2 regions of the Streptomyces sp. a15 genome follow, and region 1 is predicted to be linked to the other one. Evidence: predicted binding sites of a transcription regulator. Region 1 holds the regulator's gene; the other holds the start of a gene.
What was found. Region 1 encodes HrcA, which represses chaperone genes, less so after heat shock. Its sites were predicted from a motif close to TTNGCACTCNGNNNNNCNGAGTGCNAA; they were not measured.

Region 1 (9,557 bases):
TGCCCGCCGTACCGACGAGGAGCGGCCCGGGCCCGGTCACCGGGTCGACCGGCATCCCGGCCACCGCCACGATCGCGTCCCCGGCGCGGACCGCGACACCGGGGGCGGCGAGCGGGGAGCGGGCGTCCGGGTCGGAGGTCTCGGTCGGCAGGATGCGGTCGATGACCCAAGTGCCGTCCGCATGGCGGGAGATGTCCGCACCGAGCAGGCCCTGCCGGGGCCCGCCGCCGTGGCCGCCGCGCGGGACGACGTAGGCGTGCGAGGTGCCCAGCTCGCCCTGGACCTCCCACAGCAGGTCGACGAGGTCGTCGTGGGTGGCGACCCGGTCCAGCACCGGACGGTAGCGGTCGAGGACGCCGGGCCAGTCGACCCCGTTCATGTCCGGGCGCCAGAAGTGGTCCCGCATGACGCGGCCCGTCTCCTCGTACATCTGCCGCCACTCGGCCGCCGGGTCGACTCTCTGCCGTACGCGGGTGAGGTCGACGGTGATGTTCGTGTCGCTGTCGTCGTCGTTCGAGGCCCGCCGGTCGCTGGGGACGACCTTGAGCCGGCCGTCGGTCCACAGCAGGACCCGCTTGCCGTCGCCGCTGACGGCGAAGTGGTCGGCGTCGACGGCGAGGTGCTCGATGCGCTGCTGGGCGAGGTCGTAGCGCTCCAGCTCGGTGTGCGGGTCCGGGTCGTCCGGGGTGGCCCGGGAGGAGCCGAGGACCCCGCGCACCGGGTGCCGCAGCCACAGCACGCCGTCCTTCGCCGCGCGCAGGTTGGAGTAGCGGGCCGCCTCGACCGGGAAGGGCACGATCCGGTCGGCGAGGCCTTCGAGGTCGATGCGGGTGGCCGGGGTGCCCTCGCTGTCGGGCGTCTCGTCCTTGTCGGGGGCCTCGAAGGGGCGGCCGTGCCGCTGCGGGCCGAACGGCGAGGGCGTGGTCGCGGCCAGCGTGATCAGGTGCGGGCGGTCGCCGACCACGAAGGCCAGGTCGAAGACGTGCTCGTCGTAGACCGGGTCGAAGGAGCGGTTGGACAGGAAGGCGAGGTGCTTGCCGTCGAGGGTGAAGGCCGGGGCGTAGTCCCGGAACCGCAGCGGGGTCGCCTCGGTGACCGACAGGTCGGTGGTGTTGGCGAGCCGCAGCTGGCGCAGCGGGCCGGGACCGGGGTGCGACCACGCGAGCCAGGCCGAGTCGGGCGAGAAGACCAGCCCGGAGACGTCGCCCTCCTCGCTGCGGTCGACCTCGCGGACCTCGCCGGTCTCGCGTTCGACGAGCAGGACGCGTCCGTCGTGCGCGGCGACCGCGGCGCGGCTGCCGTCGGGTGCCATGGCCAGCCCGAGGACGCGGCCCAGCTGCCCGGCGGCGAGGCGACGCGGAGTGGCACCGGGCGCGTGGCCGGTGGCGGGCGCGAACTCCAGGGCGTCGTCGCCCTCGGCGTCCGTCACCCACACCACCCATTCCTCGCCCTCGGCGCGGAAGGTGCGCGGCAGCCGGGCCCGTACGCCGGGTTCGGCGGAGAGTGCGCGGGCCGGTCCGGCGCGGTGGGTGACCCAGTGCACGGCGCCGCGCACGGCGACCGCGCTGCCGCGCGCGGTGTGGTCGGGGGCGGCCGACCCGAACCAGCGAGTGGCGTTCACCGTGAACGGCTGCCGGTCGGTGTGCTGCCCGCCGAGCCGCACGTCGAGGCGGCGGGGCTCGGCGCCGTCGAGGTCGTCGAGGATCCACAGTTCACCGGCGCAGGAGTACACGACCCGGGTGCCGTCCCCGGCCGCGTGCCGGGCGTAGTAGCCGTCGAGTGGGGTGTGCCGCCGCAGGTCGGAGCCGTCGGCGAGGGAGGAGTACAGCGCGCCCGTGCCCTCGTGGTCGGACAGGAAGGCGATCCGGTCCCCCGTCCACACGGGGTACTCGATGTTCCCGTCCAGGTCTTCGTGCAGCCGTACGAACTCCCCGGCACCCTCCCCGTCGCGGACGTCCCTGTCGATCCACAGCTTGCCCGCCGTACCGCCGCGGTACCGCTTCCACCAGGCCGCCTCGCGTCCCATCGGCGCGGACAGCAGGACCGTGCCGGGACCTCCGTGGGCGACATCGCCGACGGGTCCGTACGGCAGGGTCGTGGCCGGGCCGCCGTCGAGCGGGATCGCGCGGGCCCAGCTGCGGCGGAGGCTGGCCTGGCCGTAGGTGCTGAGCGCGAGGACCTCGCCGTCCGCGGTCCAGCCGCGCACCTGGGTGCGGGAACTGCCCCAGTGGGTCAGGCGTTTGGACGGTCCGCCGTCGACCGGGGCGATGTGCACCTCGGGGGCGCCGTCGCGGGTGGAGGTCCAGGCGACGGTGGTGCCGTCGGGCGAGATACGGGGGTGGGTGACCGGCACGTTGTCGGCACTGACCCGCCAGGCCCGGCCGCCGTCGAGCGGGGCGAGCCACACGTCGTCCTCGGCGGTGAAGGCGACCAACTCGCCGTGCAGGTGGGGGAACCGGAAATACGCTGAGGTTGCGGCGGTCGCTGACTGTGTCACCCGATCACCCTATGCACGCCCGGCGACCGGGGACAGGGGTTTGAACCAGGTTTGGATCACGCGCCCGACCGCCTCGACCGCGGCTCACTTGCCGTCCGGCCAGCACTGCGGCGCCTTCTGGCAGTAGACGGTCTTGGTGACGGTCACCGTGACCGTCGGCCCCGGCTGGTCCGGGTTGTTGACGGGCGGGGTGGTCCGCGCGTTGCAGTTCCCCAGCCCCTCCACGTGGAACCACTCCTTGCCGTCGATCTTCGCGGTGAGGTCCCCGCGTACACACGCGCCGCTGACCGCGCGGGTGACCTTGCCGGTGACGGTGATGTCCTTGCCGTCGTCGGTCTCGCCCTCGCAGTCGACCTCGGCGACGGCGTTCTCGGTGGCCGTGGGCGTCGAGCCGCTGTCGCCGTACGAAGCCGTGCAGTTGAGCCAGCGCACATCCGCGTTCTGCCGCTCCAGCTCGTCCGTCACGGTCTGGTCGGTCGTGTACGCCACGGTCGCGGAGTTCAGTCCGCTCGGATCGCAGGCGACCGTCCCGCCCACGGCGAGCCCGCCCAGCACCACCGCAGCCGCCACCCGCCGCCCGCGCGACCGACGCCGAATCCTCCTCAACGCCCCCATGCGCGGCAGCCTGCCACCGCCCCGGCCGTCGCGGTAGAGCGCATATGGCCACCCCGCGCGCCCCACCTCTACCGTGGACGGATGCGCAAGCAACACAGCCCGCGAAGGCTCGTCGTGGACGAGCGGACCGTCTACCTGTGGACCGTCCGCCACTGGCACGGCGACGGCGAGCCCTGCCGCGAGACCCTCAGCCTGAACCGCGACGGCATCCGCACCCGGATCGTCTTCCGGTCCGGCGAGGGACGCGACGCAGGCGGCGGCTACCCCGGCCACTCGGGCGGCGTGAGCGACGCCCACGGCCACTACGCCAACCTGAACGAACCCGGCGTCGTACGCGCCCTGGTCGACGAGGCGTCGAGGCGCGGACTGCTGTCCGGCGGCGGCGAGTTGGACGGCTGGGACCTGCTGCCGGCCGTGGCCGTCAGCCGCGCAGCAGCAGCCACTCCTGAAGCTCCACCAGGTTGCCCTCCGGGTCCTTGAGGTGCGCGACCCGCATCCGGTCGGTCATCGCGGCCGGTCCGTAGAGGAGGGTCGCCCCGCGGGCGGTGACCTGCGCGCAGTAGGCGTCCAGGTCGTCGACGCGCAGCACCACCAGGGAGCGGTGGCCGGTGGCCCCGTCGCCCAGCTCGTCGCCGAGGACCGCGGACATCATGTCCCGGTCCTGGAGGGCGATTCCCGCGGAGCCGACGGCCGGGCTGAACTTCTCGTACGGCCCCTCGGCCGCCCCCGACTGGGGCTTCAGGCCGAGGACCTCCGCGTAGAAGCGGTAGCAGGCGGCGAAGTCGCCGACGAGCAGGCGTACCTGGGCGAGTTCCATGAACCGTTCTCCCGAGGGCAGGGGTCAGGACCAGCGGCCGGAGCGGCCGAGGAGCAGGGCGGTCGCGGCGGTCCCGGCGGTCGACGTGCGCAGCACGGTGGGTCCGAGCCGGTAGGCCTTCGCGCCCGCCTCCTCGAAGAGCGCCAACTCCTCGGGGGAGACGCCGCCTTCGGGGCCGACGACGAGCACGATCTCGCCCTCGGCGGGCAGTTCGGCGGTGGCCAGGGTCTCCGTGCCGCTCTCGTGCAGGACGGCGGCGAAGTCGGCTTTGGCGAGAAGTGCCGCAACCTGTTTGCTCGTCGCTGCGTCCGCGACCTCGGGGAAGCGGACCCGGCGGGACTGCTTGCCGGCCTCGCGGGCGGTGGCCCGCCACTTGCCGAGCGCCTTCAGACCGCGGTCGCCCTTCCACTGCGTGATGCAACGGGAGGCCGCCCAGGGCACGATCGCGTCGACGCCGGTCTCGGTCATCGTCTCGACGGCCAACTCACCCCGGTCACCCTTGGGAAGAGCCTGGACGACGGTGATACGGGGGGACGGGGGAGGTTCCTCGGACACGTCGGCCATGTGGACGATCAGCCGGTCCTTGCCCTCGGTGCCGACCACCTCGCACTCGGCCCGGCGCCCGGCACCGTCCGTGAGGACGACCCTCTCCCCGGGCCGCAGCCGCTTCACGGAGACGGCGTGGCGCCCTTCGGGGCCGTCGAGGACGTACCGCCCGGCGTCGTCGGTGTCGAAGTGCTCGACGACGAACACCGGCGCCGTCACAGCGCCCCGCCGCGCGACAACGCTGTCCCGGCGGCGCCGAGTTCGGCCGCCAGCACCTCCACCAGCTGCCCGGCGGGCAGTTCGCGGGCCATCCGGTACCCCTGCCCCGCCCACAGCGCCATGCCCTGCGCGTCGCCCGCCTTGGCGGCCGCCTTGCGCAGCGGCGAGGTCAGGTGGTGGATCTCCGGGTAGGCCGCGGGGGCGTACGGGCCGTGCTCGCGCAGGAAGCGGTTGACCAGTCCGCGGGCCGGGCGGCCGGAGAAGGCACGGGTCAACTCGGTACGCACGTAAAGGGGGTTGGTCAGTGCCTGCTTGTGCACGGCGCTCGCACCGGACTCGGGCGTGGCGAGGAACGCCGTGCCGAGCTGGGCCGCGCTCGCGCCGGCGGCGAGCACGGCGGCGATCTGGCTGCCGCGCATGATGCCGCCGGCTGCGACGATCGGGATGGTCACGGTCTCGCGGACCTGCGCGATCAGCGAGAGGAGGCCTATGCCGGCGCCGTCGGTCTCCGGGATGTCACGGTGCGTGCCCTGGTGGCCGCCCGCCTCCACGCCCTGCGCGATCACCGCGTCGGCACCCGCCCGCTCCACGGCGAGGGCCTCCTCCGCGGTGGTCGCGGTGACCAGGGTGAAGGTGCCGGCCCGGCGCAGCGAGTCCAGGACGTCCGGGCTCGGCACACCGAAGTGGAACGACACCACCGGCACCGGGTTGTCGAGCAGCACCGCGAGCTTGGCCTCGTAGCCGTCGTCGCGGCCGCTCTCCGGGTCGCCGAGCTCCGTCTCGTACCAGGCGGCCTCGCCGGCCAGCTGGTGGGCGTACACGTCGACGGCGGCCGCAGTAGGGGGTGCGGCGACAGCCGCTCCGGTGGAGCCGGTGCTTGCACCGGGGTACTCCGGCTGCGGCATGAAGAGGTTCGCGCCGAAGGGGCGGGCCGTGAGGCTCCGCAGCTGCTTGATCTCCTGATACAGGCCGTCGGCCGTCTTGTACCCGGCGGCGAGGAACCCCAGCCCGCCGGCCTCGGACACGGCCGCGGCGAGCGTCGGCACGGAGACGCCGCCCGCCATGGGGGCCTGCACGATCGGATAAGGGAAGAGATCGGTCAGTGCGGAGGACATGACGGCATGTTGTCACGTCCTCCGAACAAGTCCGAATCGAACCTTCCGCCTGGCATAGGCCAACGGCACCGGCGAGAACTCGGCCCCGTCAGCGACCGTTGAACGCATCCTTCAACCGCGAGAACAATCCCTGCTGCCCCGGCTGGAACTGCCCCAGAGGCCGCTCCTCGCCCCGCAGCTTGGCCAGCTCGCGCAGCAGCCGCTCCTGCTCGGGGTCCAGCTTGTTCGGGGTCTGGACCTCGACGTGGACGATGAGGTCGCCGCGCCCGCCGCCGCGCAGGTGTGTGACGCCGCGGCCGTGCAGCGGGATCGACTGGCCGGACTGGGTGCCCGGGCGGATGTCGACCTCCTCCAGGCCGTCGAGGGTCTCCAGCGGGACCTTGGTGCCCAGGGACGCCGCGGTCATCGGCAGCGTGACCGTGCAGTGCAGATCGTCGCCGCGCCGCTGGAACTGCGAGTGCGGCAGCTCGTGGATCTCCACGTACAGGTCACCGGCGGGACCGCCACCGGGCCCGACCTCGCCCTCGCCGGCGAGCTGGATCCGGGTGCCGTTGTCGACACCGGCGGGGATCTTGACGGTGAGGGTCCGGCGGGACCGTACCCGCCCGTCGCCCGCGCACTCCGGGCACGGCGTCGGGACCACCGTGCCGAAGCCCTGGCACTGCGGGCAGGGGCGCGAGGTCATGACCTGGCCCAGGAAGGACCGCGTCACCTGCGACACCTCACCGCGGCCGCGGCACATGTCACACGTCTGCGCGGAGGTCCCCGGCGCCGCGCCCTCACCACTGCAGGTGGTGCAGACGATCGCCGTGTCGACCTGGATGTCCTTGGTGGTGCCGAAGGCCGCCTCGTCGAGCTCGACCTCCAGCCGGATCATCGCGTCCTGGCCGCGCCGGGTGCGCGAGCGCGGACCCCGCTGGGACGCCGTACCGAAGAAGGCGTCCATGATGTCCGAGAAGTTGCCGAAGCCGCCCGCACCGAAGCCGCCCGCGCCACCGGCGCCGCCGGCCTGCGAGAGCGGGTCGCCGCCGAGGTCGTAGACCTGCTTCTTCTGCGGGTCCGACAGCACCTCGTAGGCGGCGTTGATCTCCTTGAACCGCTCTTGGGTCTTCGGATCGGGGTTGACGTCCGGATGCAGCTCGCGTGCGAGCCGCCGGAAGGCCTTCTTGATCTCTTCCTGCGACGCGTCGCGGCGCACGCCGAGAACGGCGTAGTAGTCCGTGGCCACTTACGACTCCGCCAGGATCTGTCCGACGTACCGTGCCACTGCGCGTACCGCTCCCATCGTTCCCGGGTAATCCATGCGGGTCGGTCCGACCACGCCGAGCTTGGCGACTGCCTCGCCGCCCGAACCGTAGCCGACCGACACCACCGAAGTGGAGTTGAGTCCCTCGTAGGCGTTCTCGTGACCGATGCGTACGGTCATGCCCGAATCCCCCGCCTCGCCAAGGAGCTTGAGAAGCACGACCTGCTCCTCCAAGGCTTCCAGAACGGGCCGGATGGTGAGGGGAAAGTCATGTCCGAAGCGGGTGAGATTGGCGGTGCCGCCGATCATCAGCCGCTCCTCGTTCTCCTCGACGAGCGTCTCCAGCAGAGTGGAGAGCACCGTCGAGACGGTGCCGCGGTCCTCGGTGTCGAAGCCCTCTGGCAGGTCCTCCACCAGCTGCGGCACATCGGCGAAGCGGCGACCGGCGATCCGGCTGTTGAGCCGCGCCCGCAGATCGGCCAGCGACGCCTCACCGAACGGCGCCGGGCAGTCGACCATCCGCTGCTCGACCCGCCCCGTGTCCGTGATCAGGACGAGCATCACGCGCGCGGGGGCCAGCGACAGCAGCTCGACGTGCCGCACCGTCGACCGCGTGAGCGACGGGTACTGCACGACGGCGACCTGCCGCGTCAGCTGCGCGAGCAGCCGTACGGTCCGCGCCACGACGTCGTCGAGATCGACGGCGCCGTCGAGGAAGTTCTGGATCGCGCGCCGCTCGGGCCCGGTCATCGGCTTGACGCCGGCCAGCTTGTCGACGAACAGCCGATAGCCCTTGTCGGTCGGGATCCGCCCCGCGCTGGTGTGCGGCTGGGCGATGAACCCCTCGTCCTCCAGGGCCGCCATGTCGTTACGCACGGTCGCCGGGGAGACACCGAGGTTGTGCCGCTCGGTGAGCGCCTTGGAGCCGACCGGCTCCTCGGTGCCGACGTAGTCCTGGACGATGGCGCGCAGCACCTGAAGCCTGCGTTCACTCAGCATCGCGCACACCTCCAGAAAGTCGACCCCTCGGCGCCCCGCCTGGCACTCGTCACATCCGAGTGCCAACGCACCCCGGCCAGTGTACGGCTGTCGGGTACGCCCGGGGCAAGGCCGGGCCTGCGAGGTCGTGCCCGAGGAGGCTTCCCCGCTAGCGTCGCGGTATGACGGTGACTTGGGAAGAGCTGCGGTGGGAGCGGCTGGCCACCGGGGTCGGCCGGTGCCGGCTTCCGGTCTGGGACTGCACGGCGGGGCTGGTCGTCGGGGCGGGCGCGGCCCTGCTGATCGACGCCGGGTCGAGCCTGGCGGAGGGGGTGCGGCTGCGGGCGCAGGCGGAGGAGCTCGCCGGCCACCGTGTGACCCATCTCGCGCTCACCCACCCCCACTTCGACCACGTCTTCGGGGCGGCGGCGTTCACGGGGGCGAAGGTGTTCGGCGCGGTCGGCATCGACACGGTGTTCACCGCCCGGCACGGCCGCGAGGAGCTGCGCGCGGACGCGGTGGGCAACGGGCTCGACGCGCGCCTGGCCGACGAGGCGGTCGACGCCCTGGCCCTGCCCCGCCATCATGTCTCCGGCGAGTGGACCCTCGACCTGGGCGGCGACCGCCAGGTCCTGCTGGCGAACGTGGGCCCGGCCCACACGGCCCACGACCTCGTGGTGCTGGTCCCCGGCTCGCCGGAGGTGGTGTTCTGCGGCGACCTCGTCGAGGAGTCCGGCGAACCCCAGGCGGGCCCCGACGCCGTACCGTCCCACTGGCCGGCCGCCCTGGACCGGCTGCTGGACCTGGGCGGCGAGGACGCGCTGTACGTGCCCGGTCACGGAGCGGTGGTGGACGCGGCGTTCGTACGGGCGCAGCGGGACGCCCTGGCCGCCCGCTTCGGCGTGTCGCTGTGACCGCCGCCGAGCTCCTCCTATCGTCATCCGAATGCGCCAGTACACTCCGGACCTGACCCCGCCGTGGAAGAAGCCCAAGCCGGCCCCCGAGGTCCCGGCCGAGCCCGGCCTGGTGGTCGAGGAGCCGGGGACGGGCTTCTGCGGTGCGGTGATCCGCTGCGAGGCGGGCACGGTCACCCTGGAGGACCGCTTCGGCAAGCACCGCGTGTTCCCCCTGGAGCCGCGCGGCTTCCTCCTGGAGGGCCGGGTGGTGACCCTCGTACGCCCCACCGGCCAGGCTCCGGTACGCCCCAACCGCACCGCCTCCGGCTCGGTCGCCGTCCCCGGCGCCCGCGCGCGCGTGGCCCGCGCCGGGCGCATCTACGTCGAGGGCCGGCACGACGCCGAACTGGTCGAGAAGGTGTGGGGCGACGACCTGCGCATCGAGGGCGTGGTCGTGGAGTACCTGGAGGGCGTCGACGACCTCCCGTCCATCGTCGAGGACTTCGCGCCGGGGCCGGATGCCCGGCTGGGGGTCCTGGTGGACCACTTGGTCCCGGGCAGCAAGGAGTCCCGTATCGCGGCGTCGGTGACCAGCGAGCACGCCCTCGTCGTCGGCCACCCGTACATC
Region 2 (9,557 bases), on a different contig from region 1:
AGATCGGCCACGGACCGCACCCCCAGCGCCCGGAAGCGCTCCGCCCGGTACGTCGCCACGCTCGCCCGGGTCGACTGCTCGACCCCGTTCGGCGTGAAGAACATCCGCCCGGCGTCCTCGGCTCCGAACTTCGCCTCCGCCCGCTGCCGCAGCCGCGCCTGTCCGAGCGCCGCCGACACCAGGTCGGCGGGGTGCTCGCGGCGCAGCCGGGTGGCGACGGCGAGTTCGTCGGCGGGGGCGGTGCCGCGCACCGCGTCGAGGAGGGCGCGGCCCTCGGGGGTGAGGAGGGGAGCGAGGTCGTTCACCGGCTCATTGTGGGCCAGTCGGTGGATGGTCTGCCCGCGGTGGAGGTGTCGCCCCGGGTTCGCGGGGGCGTCCTGCGAGGATCCCGCACCATGCGAACAGTAGGACAAAATGACAAAAGTCGGTCATGCGTGACGCTGAGGGGCGGCATCGCCGTGCTCGCCGTGACTGCCCTCGTCTCCGGCTGTGCGCAGGGCGGTGACGGCTCCGACGTCGGGCCCGCCGCCGGCCAGCAAGGCGCGAAGGAGGGGCACGCGGCCGAGCTGCGCGCCGCGCACCAGGCCAGAGTGGCGGCGGCGAAACGCTGGGGCCTGAAGAAGGTCCCGCTCACACCCCCGCGCCCCCCTGCCGCCAAGCCGACGATCACCACCCGCAAGGGCTTCGAGGTGGACGGCCACGGCTACGACAGCCTCCCGCCGGTCTTCACCACCGTCCCCACCAAGCACAAGATCGTGTTCCTCACCATCGACGACGGGGCCGAGAAGGACCCGGCGTTCCTGCGGATGATGAGCGAGCTGAAGATCCCGTACACCGCCTTCCTCAGCGACTACCTGGTCAAGGGGGACTACGGCTACTTCAAGAAGATGCAGGCCGGCGGGGTCGTCCTCAACAACCACACCCTCCGTCACCCCTACCTGCCCGGGCTGTCGTACGCCCGCCAGAAGCGCGAGATCTGCGGCATGCAGAAGGTGATCGAGAAGCGCTACGGCAAGCGCCCCACCCTCTTCCGCCCGCCCTTCGGCAGCTACAACGAGGCCACCCTGCGCGCCGCCAAGTCCTGCGGCATCAAGTACGCGCCCCTGTGGAACGAGGAGGTCTTCGTCGACCGCTGGGAGTACCGCGAGTGGGACCGGAAGATCCGCCCCGGCGACATCGTCCTCAGCCACTTCCGGGGCCGACAGGACTGGAAGGGCACGATGCCCGACATGATCCGCCGCTTCCTGAACAAGGTCACGCGGGAGGGGTACGCCGTGGCCCGCCTGGAGGACTACCTGTGAGGTGGCGGGCACTGGCGTCCGGAGCCCTCACGGCGGCCCTCCTCGCCGGCTGCACGGCCCAGTCCGTCGATCCCGCCGAACGGCCGGGCGGGAAGGCGACCGAGGGCGTGGGGACGTACGGACCGAGCGGGGCGGGGTCGTACGGACCGAGCGGGGCGGGGTCGTACGCTCCGGAGGGCGCGAACTCCTACGCTCCCGAAGGCGTGGGCTCCTACGGTCCGGAGGACACGGGTTCGTACGGTCCGGAAGGCAGGGGCTCCTACGGCCCGGAGGGCGCGAACTCCTACGGTCCGGACGGCGCGAGCTCGTATGGTCCGGAAGGCGCGGGTGAGCGGCCGTACCGCCGCTGGGGGCTCGCGGCCCCACTGGCCCCGGCCCCGAAACCGGCCGCCAGGCCCCCCGCCGCGCGCCCGGGCCTGCCGCCTGTCGTCCACCACGTCCGAACCCGCGACCGGGTCGTCTTCCTCACCTACGACGACGGCGCCGAGAAGGACCCTCGGTTCGTCGACATGGTGCGTGAACTGCGGCTTCCGGTCAGCATGTTCCTCACGGACAGCGTCGTCGGCCCGGGATACGGCCACTTCGCGCGCCTCCAGTCGGTCGGCGCGAGCATCCAGAACCACACGCTCGACCATCCCGCCCTGCGCGGACTGCCGTATGCCGGCCAGCGCGCCGAGATCTGCGGCCAGCAGGACAAACTCCGCTCCCGCTTCGGTATCCGCCCCCGCCTCTTCCGCCCGCCCTACGGCACGTACGACACCACGACCCTGCGCGCCGCCGCCGACTGCGGCCTCTCGGCGGTCGTCCTGTGGCGGGCCTCGGCGGAGAACGGCGACCTGACCTTCACCGAGGGCGAGAGCCGCCTGCGCCCCGGCGACATCGTCTCGGTGCCCTCGCGCGAGCCGACCGGCGCCACGCTCGCCGAACGGACGACACGGCTGCTGCGGGAGATCCAGGGCAGGGGGCTGACGGTGGGGAGGCTGGAGGACTACCTCTAGGTCGGCCTCCGTGCGTGAACGCCAGCTGAAAACCTCACCGCCGCGCCGCACCGCATTGGCACTCCGCTTGACCGAGTGCTAATCACAGTCATAGTCTCGGGTCTGGCACTCCCCCCTGGAGAGTGCCAACTACGCGACGGGCAGGTCCGGCACCCGCGACGACGGATCGACCTGGTCGCCACCTCAGACAGTTAACCCCGTGAGATCTCCGAAGGGGGAGGTCGGATCGTGACGACCACCAGCTCCAAGGTTGCCATCAAGCCGCTCGAGGACCGCATTGTGGTCCAGCCGCTCGACGCCGAGCAGACCACCGCCTCTGGCCTGGTCATCCCGGACACTGCCAAGGAGAAGCCCCAGGAGGGCGTCGTCCTGGCCGTGGGCCCGGGCCGCTTCGAGAACGGCGAGCGTCTTCCGCTCGACGTCAAGACCGGCGACATCGTGCTGTACAGCAAGTACGGCGGCACCGAAGTGAAGTACAACGGCGAGGAATACCTCGTCCTCTCGGCTCGCGACGTTCTCGCGATCATCGAGAAGTAATTCACCTCGCTTCGCTTCACCGCGAAGCACATTGCTTGAGCTGCGCCCCTGGCCCCCCGCGATCACTCATGAGCCGGGCGCCGGGGGCGCGGCTAATTTCACCTAGATTTCCGAGAGGGCTCACGCTCCCATGGCGAAGATCCTGAAGTTCGACGAGGACGCCCGTCGCGCCCTCGAGCGCGGCGTCAACAAGCTCGCCGACACGGTCAAGGTGACGATCGGCCCCAAGGGCCGCAACGTCGTCATCGACAAGAAGTTCGGCGCCCCCACCATCACCAACGACGGCGTCACCATCGCCCGCGAGGTCGAGGTCGACGACCCGTACGAGAACCTCGGCGTCCAGCTGGTGAAGGAGGTGGCGACCAAGACCAACGACGTAGCGGGTGACGGTACGACCACCGCCACCGTGCTGGCCCAGGCGCTCGTCCGCGAGGGCCTGCGGAACGTCGCCGCGGGTGCCTCCCCGGCCGCCCTGAAGAAGGGCATCGACGCCGCGGTCAAGGCGATCTCCGAGGAACTCCTCGCGACCGCCCGCCCCATCGACGAGAAGTCCGACATCGCCGCCGTCGCCGGTCTGTCCGCCCAGGACAGCCAGGTCGGCGAGCTCATCGCCGAGGCGATGGACAAGGTCGGCAAGGACGGTGTCATCACCGTCGAGGAGTCCAACACCTTCGGTCTGGAGCTGGACTTCACCGAGGGCATGGCCTTCGACAAGGGCTACCTGTCTCCGTACATGGTGTCCGACCAGGAGCGTATGGAGGCCGTCCTCGACGACCCGTACATCCTCATCAACCAGGGCAAGATCTCCTCGATCCAGGATCTGCTGCCGCTGCTCGAGAAGGTCATCCAGGCGGGTGCCTCCAAGCCGCTGCTGATCATCGCCGAGGACGTCGAGGGCGAGGCCCTGTCGACCCTGGTCGTGAACAAGATCCGCGGCACCTTCAACGCGGTCGCGGTCAAGGCCCCCGGCTTCGGTGACCGCCGCAAGGCGATGCTGCAGGACCTGGCGGTCCTCACCGGCGCCACGGTCATCTCCGAGGAGGTCGGCCTCAAGCTCGACCAGGTCGGCCTGGACGTGCTCGGCTCCGCCCGCCGCGTCACGGTCACCAAGGACGACACGACCGTCGTCGACGGCGCCGGCGACTCGGCGGACGTCACGGGCCGCGTCAACCAGATCAAGGCCGAGATCGAGAACACCGACTCCGACTGGGACCGCGAGAAGCTCCAGGAGCGCCTCGCGAAGCTGGCCGGCGGCGTGTGCGTGATCAAGGTCGGCGCCGCCACCGAGGTGGAGCTGAAGGAGAAGAAGCACCGCCTGGAGGACGCCATCTCCGCGACCCGCGCCGCGGTCGAGGAGGGCATCGTCTCCGGTGGTGGCTCCGCGCTGGTCCACGCCGCCAAGGTGCTGGAGGGCGGCCTCGGCAAGACCGGCGACGAGGCCACCGGTGTCGCCGTCGTCCGCCGCGCGGTCGTCGAGCCGCTGCGCTGGATCGCGGAGAACGCGGGCCTCGAGGGCTACGTCATCACCGCCAAGGTCGCCGAGCTCGACAAGGGCCAGGGCTTCAACGCCGCGACCGGCGAGTACGGCGACCTGGTCAAGGCCGGCGTCATCGACCCGGTCAAGGTCACCCGCTCCGCCCTGGAGAACGCCGCCTCCATCGCCTCCCTCCTCCTCACGACCGAGACCCTGGTCGTCGAGAAGAAGGAAGAAGAGGAGCCGGCCGCCGGTGGCCACGGCCACGGCCACTCCCACTGAGGCACCAAGGGCACGCACGAAGAAGCCCCCGCTCCCTCTGAGGGAGCGGGGGCTTTCCCCTTCGCGGGTCACGGGGTGTGATGCGCCGGTCATGGGACGTGATGCGCGGGTCACGGGGTCTGAGCGACTGCCCCCAACTGCTCCAGCAGCCCGGCCCGGTCGTACTGCCACCATCCCTCGCAGATGCTTCCGTCCCGGAACCGGTGCCAGGTCGTCCCGGTCATCGTGACCTCCTGCCCGGTGGCCGCGATCCCCAGGAACTCGCCCGTATGCCGCCCGGTCCACGTCCACCGCGTGCACACCCGGTCGCCCTCGGCGACCTGGTCGTCCACCCGGAACGACAAGTCGAAGGACCGCCGCCAGCCGGCGTACTCCTCCCGCGCCCCGCGCAAGCCGAGGTCCTGCGGATTGGCGGGATCATGATCCACGTAGTCGTCCGTGAACCGCTCGAACATGGCCTCCGGCTCGCCCCGCCCTGCCTCCTCGAAGAACTCCCGCGCCACCCCACGGTTGAGCTGCTCGTCCCGCACCACGTCCAGATCGGTGAAGGTCGGCATCCCGTCGCACAGGGCGACCAGCTCCCGGAAGATCCGCTCGGTCTCGGGCAGATTGGAGTTCCGCATCGCCTCCTCGTACGACGGAAACTCCACGATCTCGACGAAGTGCGACGCGTCCGACAGATCCTTCCCGACCACCGCGTGCGTCGCGGTCCGTTTCCCCCGGGTCTGCTCGACCCACCTGTCCATCAGCCGGTTCATCTCGTCGAACCGACTGGTCCTGCAGTCGATGAGCTGTACAAAGGTCATGACACCACCTCCAGACCCCCCTGGGCCCGGCCGAACAGCACCATTCTCCCACCGTGACGCCCCGGCGCCTCCTGTCCGTTTGGCATCATGACGCCATGCGCTGGTGGGGGAAGCAGCGGTCGGTGGCCGCGGGCGGTGACATCGAGGTGGCCGTCACAGGCGACCACAACCGCATCCTGCTGGCCCCGCGCGTGCGCTCGTCGTACTGGGAGCAGGTCCGCCGCATCTCCCCGCCCGAACTGCTGGGCCGCGAGCGCGAGTTGGCCGACCTCGCCGTCTTCTGCACGGCGGACTCCGGCCCGGCGTACGCCTGGTGGCGCGCCGAGGCATGGGCGGGCAAGACGGCCCTCATGTCGTGGTTCGCGCTGCATCCGCCACCGGGTGTGCGGATCGTCCCGTTCTTCGTGACGGCGCGGCTGGGCGCGCAGAACGATGTGGTCGCGTACGTCGACGTCGTACTGGAACAGCTGGCCGAGCTGGCCGGCGAGAGCCTGCCCGCCCACCTGACCGAGTCCACCGGCGAGGCGCATCTCCTGTATCTGTACGGCGCGGCGGCTCACGCATGCGAGCAGCGCGGCGAACGCCTCGTCCTGCTGGTCGACGGCCTGGACGAGGACCGGGGCGTCACGACCGGCCCCGAGGCGCACAGCATCGCCAGCCTGCTGCCGGCCCACCCGCGGGCCGGGATGCGGGTCCTGGTCGCGGGCCGGCTCAACCCACCGCTGCCCGGTGACGTACCGGCGGACCATCCCCTGCGCGACCCGGGGATCGTCCGCACGCTGCCGCACTCCCCGTACGCCGAGGCGATCCGCACCGAGGCGGAACGCGAACTGAAGGAGCTGATCGAGGCCGGCGGTCTGGAGTACGACCTGCTGGCCCTGGTGACGGCCGCGGGCGGCGGCCTGACGGCCGAGGACCTCGCGGCGCTGACCGGGGCGGTGCCGTACCGGGTGCGGGACGTGCTGCGGACGCGGGCCGGGCGGACCTTCGGCGTGCGGGTCGACGTGTATCTGCTGGGCCATGAGGAACTGCAGATCCAGTCGCAGGAGATGCTCGGAGCCGCAGAGCTCGAGCGCTACCGGTGTCAGTTGGACGACTGGGCCGAAGCATGGCGGAAGCGGGGATGGCCGGAGAACACCCCGGAATATCTGCTGCGGGGGTATTTCCGCATGCTGAGCGCGGTGCGCAACCTCGCCCGGGTGGTCGACTGCGCGACGGACGCCGCTCGACACGACCGGATGCTCGACGTGACCGGTGGCGACGCCGCGGCACTCGTCGAGATCCGGATCGCCGAGGACCTCCTCATCGAGGCGGATGTGCCTGACCTGACGGACAGCGTCCGGCTGGCCGTCCGGCGCGAGGAACTCGACGCAAGGAACGCGGCACTGGACCGCACGCTGCCGTGGGCCTGGGCCGCTCTGGGACGCTTTCCTCGGGCGGAAGCCCTCGCGAACAGCATTCCCAGCCTGGACGACAGAGCACTCGCCCTGGTCGACGTGGCGGCTGAGTTCGTCGCATGCGGGGAGCACGAGAACGCGGTACGGCTGCTGCTGGACGCGGAGAGCACCGCCGGCCGATGCCCCTACAACATGGAGAACGAGCGGGATCTGGCCCTGGCGGCGACGAGCCGTGGCTGGGCGAACGTCGGTTTTCTCGAGCGCGCCGGGACACTGATCGCCTCCGTCGACGACACCGGCCTCCGGGCGCGGCTCCTGCAGGACATCGTTCGCGCGTCAGTCCGCTCAGGCGCCTTTGCCCAGGCCGAGGAACTGTGCTCGAACGAGCCGGATGCTCGCGTACGGGCCCTCGGGACAGCGGCGCTGGCGGCCGCTCATGCCGAGGCGGACAACGTGCGGGGGGCCGAGGACCTGGCCCGGAGCGCGGGACCGGAAGCGGCGGCCCTGGTGCTGGCGCACGTCGCGCGCGTCCTGCTGAGCTCCGAACGCTCCGGAAGCAGGGCGGCGGCCGACCGCGTGCTCGCCGCTCTCGACCAGGCTCTGCGCCCTGCTCCGCTGTTGACGGACGTGGCCAAGGCGCTCGCGCAGGCCGGTGAGACAGACCGCGCCCTGACGGCCGCTCTGCTGCACCACGACCCGGAGGACCGGGACCGGGCCCTGGCCGCGGTGGTTCGCGCCCGCGCGCTGTCGGGGGACCACGAAGGGGCGGCAGCCCTTGCCGAGGACATCGAGGATCGGGACGCCAAGGGGGCGGCGGACCGTGGCCTGGTCACCGGACTCGTGCAGGCAGGTGCTCATGGACGGGCCGAAGAGCTCGCCCGGCGCATGGAGCATCCGCAGTTCCGGGTGCTCGCGTTGTGCGAGGTCGTCCGCGCGCTGACCGACGAAGGAGAGTACGACCGGGCCGAGTCCGCAGCATCAGGAGGCACGCACGACGGCATCAACGACGACCCGATGGCCCTGGTGGTCGAGGCGCTGGCCCGCTCGGGGAACTTCGCACGAGCCCGGGAACTCGTCCCTTCCGTCAAGTTCACCGCGGGGTACTGCGCCCTGGTGCGGGGCGCGATCGCCACGGTGACGGACGCCAAATCCACGGAACGCGTCGCGGAGCTGGTGGCCGCGGCGGAGGCCGAACTGCGCGCGGACCCGGGTCACGGCGGCCTGGACGGTGTCCATGCGGCGAAGATGCTCGCCGAGGCGGGACACGTCAGCGCCGCACGCCGACTGCTGGACGGCGTCGAGGCCCGGTTGTTTCCGTCGTCCCGGCCCGGTGCGGATTTCCTGGATGACGTCGACCGGGAGATCTGGGCGGGGATGACGGCCGAAGCGCTGGCATGGGCGGGGGAGTTCGGCCGCGCCGAGAACCTGATGCGCCGTATCGAGTCACGACCTGCCGGATTCATCGCCCAGTTGGCATGCGTCGACAGACTCGCCGAGGCCGGGGAGTTCGACCGGGCCGAAGCCGTGGCGGACCGTGCGCAGCCGGACGGGCGCGACCTGCTGTGGTGCGACATCGTTGGGCCGGCCATGGCCGCCGATGAGACAGACAGAGCCGTGACGCTCGCCGAGAAGGTCGTCGCTCGGAGCTCCCGCGTGCGGTCCTGGGCCCGGATCGCCGCGGCCTTCGCCCGGGCGGGAGACCAGGAGCGGGGGATGGACGCCCTCATGGAGGCGTTGTCGCACTACGAGCCGGCGCCGGACACCTTCTGGGCGATCGCCGACGTGCTGAGCGCGTTCTGCCTGCTCGATGAGGATGAAGCTGCCGAGAATCTGCTCACCCAGATCACGGACGACGTCGAGCCCGCCCCCGGCTTCTTCAACGTGATCGCAGGCGTCCTGGTGGAAGTGGGGCAGAGTGACCGCGCGCAGGAGCTGATCGAGAGCCTGTCCGATCAGCGGGGCGGCGCTCACCGACAGATCGCGCTGGCACGGAAGTTGGTCGAAGCAGGTCAGCGCGACCGGGCGGAGCAGGTCGTCCGGAGCCTCTCGTCCCCTGACGCCGTGCCGAGTGACGAGACGGTCCGGTCCTGGATCACCCTCGCGCCCGCGGTCGACGGTGCCCAAGGCCGTCTGCTCCTCGCACGGGCGCTGCAGCATGACAGGATCCTGGATGTCCTGCCGGCCCTGGTACGGGTCGAAGAGCGGACCATTCCTGTTGTCATCGAGGCCCTGGGCGGACCGGCGGCTTGTGCAAGCTCGGTCAGGCCACAGGGCCTGTGCGAGTGACGGACCCTACTGCGGCCCGTACTTCCGCCCCGTCCGCGAACTGATCCCGCCCAGCAACCCCCGAGGCACCACCTTCACCACCCCCATCATCACCTTGTACCGAGGATCCGGAATCGACACGCTCTTCCCCCGCGCGAGGTCGTTGAGCGCCGCCGCCACCAGCTTGTCCGCGTCCAGCCACATCCACCCCGGGATGTTGTCCGTCCCCATACCGGCCCGCTGGTGGAATTCCGTCCGCACGAAGCCCGGGCAGAGCGCCATCAACCGCACCCCGCTGCCGGCCAGATCCTTCGCCGCCCCCTGGGTGAACTGCACGACCCACGCCTTGGACGCGCCGTACGTCCCGCGCGGTAGGAAGGCGGCCACCGACGCGACGTTGACGACGCCGCCGCGGCCCCGCTCGCGCATCGCCTCGGTCGCCGCCGAGGTCAGTCGGAGGACCGCCTCGCAGTGCACCTTGAGCATCATCAGCTCGT

Region 2: a site for HrcA is predicted at 2,355-2,381, ahead of groES (co-chaperone GroES). Genes of this name have one in related genera too.

What each region holds. Positions count from the first base shown of each region.
Region 1 is NZ_JBWLKM010000056.1:394-9,950, reverse strand. It holds gene AC5P09_RS36710 (S41 family peptidase) at 1-2,497, opposite strand, end outside; gene AC5P09_RS36705 (hypothetical protein) at 2,582-3,112, opposite strand; gene AC5P09_RS36700 (hypothetical protein) at 3,194-3,592, shown strand; gene AC5P09_RS36695 (VOC family protein) at 3,534-3,929, opposite strand; gene AC5P09_RS36690 (16S rRNA (uracil(1498)-N(3))-methyltransferase) at 3,954-4,694, opposite strand; gene AC5P09_RS36685 (nitronate monooxygenase) at 4,691-5,809, opposite strand; gene dnaJ (molecular chaperone DnaJ) at 5,898-7,037, opposite strand; gene hrcA (heat-inducible transcriptional repressor HrcA) at 7,038-8,054, opposite strand; gene AC5P09_RS36670 (MBL fold metallo-hydrolase) at 8,216-8,947, shown strand; gene AC5P09_RS36665 (DUF3097 domain-containing protein) at 8,979-9,557, shown strand, end outside.
Region 2 is NZ_JBWLKM010000001.1:612,492-622,048, reverse strand. It holds gene AC5P09_RS02825 (THUMP-like domain-containing protein) at 1-305, opposite strand, end outside; gene AC5P09_RS02820 (polysaccharide deacetylase family protein) at 396-1,301, shown strand; gene AC5P09_RS02815 (polysaccharide deacetylase family protein) at 1,298-2,299, shown strand; gene groES (co-chaperone GroES) at 2,528-2,836, shown strand; gene groL (chaperonin GroEL) at 2,967-4,592, shown strand; gene AC5P09_RS02800 (ester cyclase) at 4,703-5,398, opposite strand; gene AC5P09_RS02795 (hypothetical protein) at 5,494-9,081, shown strand; gene AC5P09_RS02790 (SDR family NAD(P)-dependent oxidoreductase) at 9,088-9,557, opposite strand, start outside.